DNA from 2 places in the Cupriavidus basilensis genome. Region 2 is predicted to be linked to the other one. Evidence: predicted binding sites of a transcription regulator. Region 2 holds the regulator's gene; the other holds the start of a gene.
The links. The regulator HrcA, encoded in region 2, represses chaperone genes, less so after heat shock. The targets are predictions, from matches to a motif close to TTAGCACTCNNNNNNNNNGAGTGCTAA.
Positions count from the first base shown of each region.

Region 1: rpoH (RNA polymerase sigma factor RpoH) is a predicted target of HrcA. The motif match lies at 1,721-1,747, and genes of this name have one in related genera.

Region 1 is NZ_CP062803.1:481,374-485,237, reverse strand. Features, by position in the region: gene ybiB (DNA-binding protein YbiB) at 1-566, shown strand, start outside; gene F7R26_RS02160 (pirin family protein) at 591-1,466, opposite strand; gene rpoH (RNA polymerase sigma factor RpoH) at 1,864-2,760, shown strand; gene F7R26_RS02150 (SCO family protein) at 2,860-3,486, opposite strand; gene F7R26_RS02145 (heme o synthase) at 3,644-3,864, opposite strand, start outside.
Region 2 is NZ_CP062803.1:1,373,180-1,377,043, reverse strand. Features, by position in the region: gene F7R26_RS06210 (hypothetical protein) at 1-42, shown strand, start outside; gene F7R26_RS06205 (RNA-binding S4 domain-containing protein) at 84-479, opposite strand; gene hemH (ferrochelatase) at 513-1,628, opposite strand; gene hrcA (heat-inducible transcriptional repressor HrcA) at 1,741-2,778, opposite strand; gene F7R26_RS06190 (NAD kinase) at 2,893-3,810, shown strand.

The DNA.
Region 1 (3,864 bases), 890 kb from region 2:
GCAGCACCGTGGCGCAGGCCGAATCCCAGTTGCGCGGCAAGGATGCCCAGCCCGGCCCGCTGGCGGTGCTGCCGATCGACGTGCTGTCGCCGGCGCTGGCGCGGATGCTGGACAAGCGCATGCAGATCGGCTTGCGCAACTCCGCGCATACGGTGGTCAAGATGTTGCAGCCTGTGGGCGCGCACAGCCCGGCCGAGGCGCTGCGGCTGTATAGCTACACCCACCCCGAGTACCGCGAAACCCTGACCGATTATTTCTCGCGCGAGCCCGCCAATGTGCTGCTGGCGCGAGGCACCGAGGGCGAGGTGGTGGCCGACGCCCGGCGCAACAGCCGCATCGACTGGCTGCACGACGGGCATCAACGCACCTTGGTCGACCCGACATCGGGCTCCATCGTTGAGGTGCCGGAATTGCCGCCCGGCAGTGACGTGGACCAGACCGCGGCCTGGATCCGCCTCGTGCTGGACGGCAAGGCGCCAGTGCCTGGCCCGATCGCCACGCAGATCGACGCCATCCGCGACTGCCTGCAGCAAGGCACGCGCGTGGCTTGGGCCAGCCCGGTCTGAACGTGGCCCGGCAGGCAGTCGCCTTTAGCGCTTGCGCTGGGGCAGCGGAATGCGATCGCTCTCGCCCGGCACGCGCGGGAACTGGTCATCCTCCCAGCGCTGGGAAGCTGCTTCGATCGCTTCCTTGGTGCTGGCAACGAAATTCCAGAAAATAAAGCGATGGCCGTCGGTCGGGTCGCCGCCGAGCAGCATCACGCGCGACGCCACCTGCGCCGTCAACGTCACCGGCTGGCCCGGCACCAGGACCGCCAGGTGCCGCTCGGGCAATACTTCGCCGTCCAGGGCAATGGTGCCGTCCACCGGGTAGATGCCGCGCTCGGCGTGCTCCGCCGGAATCTCAAGGCTGGCGCCCGCCTCGAGCTCAATGGCCACGTAGAGCGTGCGGCTGAACACCTTCACCGGCGCCTCGGCGCCAAACGCATCGCCCGCAATCACCGTCATGCGTACGCCAGGGCGCTCCAGCTTGGGCAGCGTCGCGGCCGGATGGTGATGAAAAGACGGCTCGACATTCTCGTGCTCCTTGGGCAGCGCCACCCAGGTCTGGATGCCGTGCAGGCGCGGCCCGGCATCGCGGGCGGACTGGGGCGAGCGCTCCGAGTGCGCAATGCCTTTGCCAGCCGTCATCCAGTTCACGTCGCCCGGCCTGATGACCTGTTTGCTGCCCAGGCTGTCGTGGTGCAGGATCTCGCCCTCGAACAGGTAGGTGACCGTGGCCAGGCCGATGTGGGGATGCGGGCGCACATCGGCGCCTTCTCCGGGCGGCATGGCCACCGGGCCCATGTGGTCGAAGAAGATGAATGGGCCGATAGTCTGGGTTGCCGCGGCGGGCAGCAGACGGCTTACGGCAAAGTCGCCGAGGTCACGGGTGTGCGGCTTTAACAAGTGCTCGATAACAGACATGATGGTCCCCGGTTTGGTCGATGCTGGCGCTCAGCATCACTGAGACAAATGAAAAGAGTGTAGCTGCTAGAGAAACACAGCATCTCAACAGGCGAGAGAACCGGCAGGGGCATCGGCCCTCTAATCTTTGTCGGATCGTTCGCGTACCCGCGTGAGATAGTGGCTTCGTCACATCCTGCAAGATGTCGGACTAAAATACTATGTAGAAGAACCATTCGATTACCAGGAACTATCAACCCTGTTGGCACTCCAACTTAGCAGTCCCCCGGCTTGAGTGCTAATATGTGTTGCAATGCAGTGCGAAACCCCGAAAAGGGCCGCACACGCGGGCAACCCACCCGCCGGATGCGAAAGGAGCTATCGAGTGAACGCAGTCCTATCTGCTGACCAAACCCAAATGACCAACCGTCTGCCTGCGGTGCCACAGGGCGCCGGGACGTTTGCGCTGACCTTTCCCGGAACGCTGGGAAATATCGACAGCTATATCCAGGCTGTCCACCGTATTCCCCTGCTTACCCCCGAGGAAGAGCAGCGGCTCGCGCGCGAGTTGCGCGAGCACGACTCCGTCGATGCGGCACGCCGCATGGTGCTGTCGCACCTGCGCCTGGTGGTGTCCATCGCCCGCCAGTACCTCGGCTATGGCCTGCCCCACGCAGACCTGATTCAGGAAGGCAATATCGGCCTGATGAAGGCCGTGAAGCGCTTCGACCCGGATCAGGGCGTGCGGCTGGTGTCGTATGCCATGCACTGGATCAAGGCCGAGATCCACGAATATGTGCTGAAGAACTGGCGCATGGTCAAGGTGGCTACCACCAAGGCCCAGCGCAAGCTGTTCTTCAACCTGCGCAGCCACAAGCAGGGTGCCCATACCTTCACGCCGGAACAGATCGACGCGGTTGCGCGCGAGCTGAACGTCAAGCCGGAAGAAGTGATGGAGATGGAAACCCGCCTGTCGGGCGGCGACCTGGCGCTCGAAGGGCAGATCGACGATGGCGAAGAAGACTTCGCGCCCATCGCCTACCTGGCCGACAACCACAACGAGCCCACCCGCGTGATCGAGGCGCAGCGCCACGACCGCCTGCAGGTGCAAGGCCTGGAAGAAGCGCTGTCCAAGCTCGACGACCGTAGCCGCCGCATCATCGAGGCGCGCTGGCTGCAGGTCAACGACGACGGCTCGGGCGGCTCCACGCTGCACGAACTGGCTGACGAATTCGGCGTCTCCGCCGAACGCATCCGCCAGATCGAAACCGCGGCGATGAAGAAGATGAAGGGTGCGCTGCAGGCCTTTGCCTAAGGCTTAAGCGCGCCAGAAGTCAAACAGGGCCGGTCTCGCGACCGGCCCTGTTTTATTTTGCCCGCCGGCTTCGCCGCGGCGGCTCGCCTAAGGGCAGCATCAGGACAGCAGTTGCTTGAGGTCATGCACGATCGGCTCCGGCCCCTGGCCGTGGCGGATAAACAGGCGCAGCTTGCCGCTCGGGTCGAACACATAGCTGCCCGCCGAGTGATCCATGGTGTAGTTGTTCGGGGACGTGCCCGGCACCTTGGCGTAGAACACCTTGAAGTCCTTCGCCACCTTCTGCAGCGCGGCATCGTCGGCCGGGCGCATGCCCAGGAAGCGCGAATCGAAGGCCGGCACATACTGCGCCAGCAGCGCCTGCGTATCGCGCTCCGGATCCACCGTAACGAACAACACTTGCACCTTGTCGGCATCCGGCCCCAACTGTTCCATCACCGCCTTGAGCTCGGCCATGGTGGTCGGGCACACGTCAGGGCAATGCGTATAGCCGAAGAACATCACTACCGCCTTGCCCTTGAAGTCGCCAATGGAGCGCACCTTGCCGTTGTGGTCGGTAAGGACGAAGTCCTTGCCGAACTCACTGCCGCCGGTGATATCGACGTTCTTGAAGGAAGCCTTCTGCTGGCCGCATGCCGCCAGCAGCAGCGCGCACAGGGCCAGCAGGCAAAACCGGCGGAAGGCCGCGAAGGTGGGGAGGGAGCCGGAGGGGAAGTGGTTTGGCATGCGAGTTCGGGTGGTGTTGGCGAGCCGGCGCCGCCCGGCAGGCGGCTGGACGCGACAAGGTCACATTAACAGATGACACTCAGTATCGCCGATCGAGGCCGCCACGCGCGCGGGCCGCGACAAGATGCCGCAAGCCCGCGGGGCCTGCACGCACCGCTCAGGCCTGCGGCAGGAACTTGAAGTAGTGATCGACCAGCAGCGCGGCGAACAGCAGCGAGAGATACAGGATCGAGAAGCGGAATGTGCGTTGCGCCAGCGCGTCCGAGTAGTTGCGATACATCTTCCACGAGTAGGCCAGGAACCCGCCCCCCAGGATCAGCGCGGCCGCCAGGTAAATATAGCCGCACATGCCGTACACGAAAGGCAGCAGCGTGGCCG
Region 2 (3,864 bases):
AAGGCGGTATTCAAACACTACATCATTCCCTACGTTCGCTGACCCAGCCGGGTGAGTCCGTACAGCCTGGATCGCCGTGCGCCTCACCCCCTGACACCGTCGATCTGGCGGCGATCGCGCTTGGTCGGGCGCCCCTGCAGTTGCGATGCGGGCTCCACGTTAAGCCGCCGGTTCTCGGCATCCTGCCGCCGGCGCGCCTCGCTGGCCTCGGTTTCCGCATAAAGCGTCTGGGCTACCGTGGCCGGGCCGCGTAACCCCGCAATCCCCTTCACCACGACTTCCCAGCGTTGCTGGTGCGCCTCCAGGACGACGGTGTCGCCCGGCTTGACCTCGCGCGAATTCTTGCACGCCTGGCCGTTGACCTGCACCTTGCCACGGTCCACCGCCTCGGCAGCCAGCGAGCGAGTCTTGAAGAAGCGCGCGCACCACAGCCATTTGTCGATGCGCAGGCGGGCATCGACCTCGAAAGATACGCTCATCTCGTCACCTCCATCCGTTGGGCAGCGCCGCGCTCATGCTGCGGCGCCGCGCGTCTGCGCATGCGTGCGGCGGGCCTCCAGCTCATGCGGATGCGGCAGCCGCAGCGGCCAGCCCTGCAAGTGCTGCAAGCCGATCTCCGCCAGCCCGGCAATCCAGCTTTCCGCATCGTTGAGGCAAGGAATGTAGTGGAACACCTTGCCGCCAGCCACGTGGAACCCGGAGCGCCCTTCCATGGCGATCTCTTCCAGCGTCTCCAGGCAATCAGCCGGAAAACCCGGGCAAAACACGTCTACCCGGCCGGTGCCGACCTTGCCGAGCTCCTGCAAGGTGGGCGCAGTATAGGGCTGCAGCCATTCCGCCTTGCCAAAGCGCGACTGAAAGGTGACCTGGTACTGCCCGGGCTGCAGGCCCAGTGCCTCGCCCAGCAGGCGCCCGGTCTTGAGGCACTCGCAATGATAGGGATCGCCTAGCTCCAGCGTGCGGCGCGGCACGCCGTGAAACGACAGGATCAGCTTGTCGCCCCGCGCGAATTCCGGCGTGCCATGCTGCGCCCAGTATGCCCCCACCTGCTGGTGCAAGGCGGCAATATAGGCCGGATGGTCGTGGAAATGCTTGACCAGCCGCAACTCCGGCTGGTTTCGCCACTGCTTGAGTACCCGGAACACCTCGTCGAAGCCCGTCGCCGTGGTGGTCCCGGAGTATTGCGGATACAGCGGCAGCAGCAGGATGCGCTCGGTCCCCTGGCGGCGCAGCGCTTCCAGCACCGAGCCGATCGAGGGATTGCCGTACCGCATGGCACACGCCACCGTCACCTCATGGCCCTGCTGGTTCAGGAGCAGTTGCAAGGCGTGAGCCTGGCGTTCGGTGTGCACCAGCAGCGGGGAACCGGTCATATGCGCCTCCCGCAGCCAGATCGACTCATACTTCATCGCCGAGGCGCGCGAGCGCAGCGGCACGATGATGCCGTAAAGCAGCGGCAGCCACGCCGCACGTGGGATCTCCACGACGCGCGGGTCGGACAGGAACTGCTTGAGGTAGCTGCCGACCGCCTTCGGCGTCGGCGCATCCGGGGTGCCAAGGTTGATCAGCAGGATGGCCGTGCGCGGCGCCTGGCCATGCTGGTAGGCCGGTTCAGGGGTGAGCGTCATGTAATTTCCGGTGTGGCGGGGCGGCGCGGGCACAGGGCGCGCGGCCGCCAGGTCTCGCCGAGCTTACAGGATGAGGGGAACAGGCAGTTTGTGAGACCGGGCCGGGCCAACACTAGTTCTGGCTGAGCGCGCTGGATAACAAGCGCGCGGTGATGTCGACGATCGGGATCACCCGCTCGTAGGCCATGCGGGTCGGCCCGATCACCCCGAGCGTGCCGACGATCTGGCCGTCGACTTCGTAGGGCGCGGTAATGACCGCCATGTCTTCGAGCGGCACCAGCTTGCTCTCGCCGCCGATGAAGATCTGCACGCCCTGGGCATGGCTGGAGACATCGAGCAGCTTGAGCAGGCCGGTCTTGTGCTCGAACACGTCGAACAGGCGGCGCAGCTTTTCCATGCTGGAGGACAGGTCTTCCACCTCCAGCAGCTTGCGCTCGCCCGAGATGAAGACGTGGTCGTCTTCCCCCTCGGCCATGGCACTGCTTCCCGCCTCCACCGCGGCCTGCATCAGCTGCGACATATCCATGCGCAGCGCCTGCAGCTCGCCGCGCAGGTGGTCGCGCACATTATCGAAGCTCATGCCGGCAAAGTGCGAATTGATGAAATTGGCCGCTTCGACCAGCTGCGACGGGGAATACGGCAGCTCGGTCTGGATGATGCGGTTCTGCACGTCGCCCTCGGGGGTGACGATGATCAGCAGGATGCGCTTGTCCGAAAGCCGCATGAACTCGACCTGCCGGAACGCCTGGGCGCGCCTTGGGGTCATCACCACGCCGGCGAACTGCGACAGGTTGGACAGGGTGTGCGCCGCCGACGTGATCATCCGCTGCGGCCCGAGTTGCTGGCCGTGCAGCTGGCCCCGGATCTTGCCGGTCAGCTCGGCCAGGTTGAGCGCGCCATCCAGCGGCTGGGCGGTCAGCATGGTGTCCACGAACAGCCGGTAGCCGCGCGGCGTGGGGATACGCCCGGCCGAGGTATGCGGGCTGGCAATGAACCCCATTTCCTCCAGGTCGGACATCACATTGCGGATGGTGGCCGGAGACAGGTCGAGACCCGAGTACTTCGACAAGGTCCGTGAGCCCACGGGCTGCCCCTCGGCGATATAGCGCTCGATGAGGGTTTTGAGAAGCGTTTTCGCACGTTCATCCATGATGCTCCTGATTTTACGCAAGTTTTCACCATTCGGGCGGCTCATCGGCGATCCGGCCCGCTGCCGAGCGCCCTCCTGCTGACAATGGTCACGGCGGTATGGTCTAATCCCGGCATGTCTTCGCTCCCCAAGTCCGGCGCCGCGCGCGCCCCATTTCGCACCGTCGCCTTGATCGGCAGGTACGCCACAGCCGGCATCGAGGGTCCGCTGGAAGAGCTGGCCGCCTGTATCCTCAGGAACGGCCAGGATGTGGTGTTCGAGCGAGACACGGCCCTGGCCACCGGGCTGACCGACTATCCGGCACTGGCGCCAGACGAGATCGGCAAGCATGCCGATGTGGCGGTGGTGCTCGGCGGCGACGGCACCCTGCTGGGCCTGGCGCGCCAGCTGGCCGGCTACCCGGTGCCGCTGATCGGCGTGAACCACGGGCGCCTTGGCTTTATGACCGACATCCCGTTGCAGGACGTGCATTCGGTGCTGCCCGACATGCTGGCGGGCCGCTACGAGTCCGAGACCCGCATGCTGCTGGAGTCCCAGGTGGTGCGCGACGATGGCGTGATCTTCTCCGCGCTGGCCTTCAACGACGTCGTGGTCAACCGTTCCGGCATTTCGGGCATGGTCGAGCTGGCCGTGTCGGTGGACGGCCACTTCATGTACAACCAGCGCTCCGATGGCCTGATCGTCTCCACGCCGACCGGCTCGACCGCCTATGCGCTGTCGGCGGGCGGCCCGATCCTGCACCCGACCCTGTCGGGCCTGGTGCTGGTGCCGATTGCCCCGCATGCGCTGTCCAACCGCCCGATCGTCCTGCCGCACGACGCCGAAGTGTCGATCGAGGTCGCCACGGCGCGTGACGCCAGCGTGAACTTCGACATGCAGTCGCTGACCTCGCTCTTGCCCGGCGACCGCATCGTGGTGCGGCGCTCGGCCAAGACCGTCAACCTGCTGCACCCGATCGGCTACAACTATTACGCCACGCTGCGCAAGAAGCTGCACTGGCATGAGTACCCAAGCGAAGACAACCGGCTCTGATCCGCCCCGGCCCGCACCGATCCGGCCCAGATCCGCCTCCTGACATCACCCAGC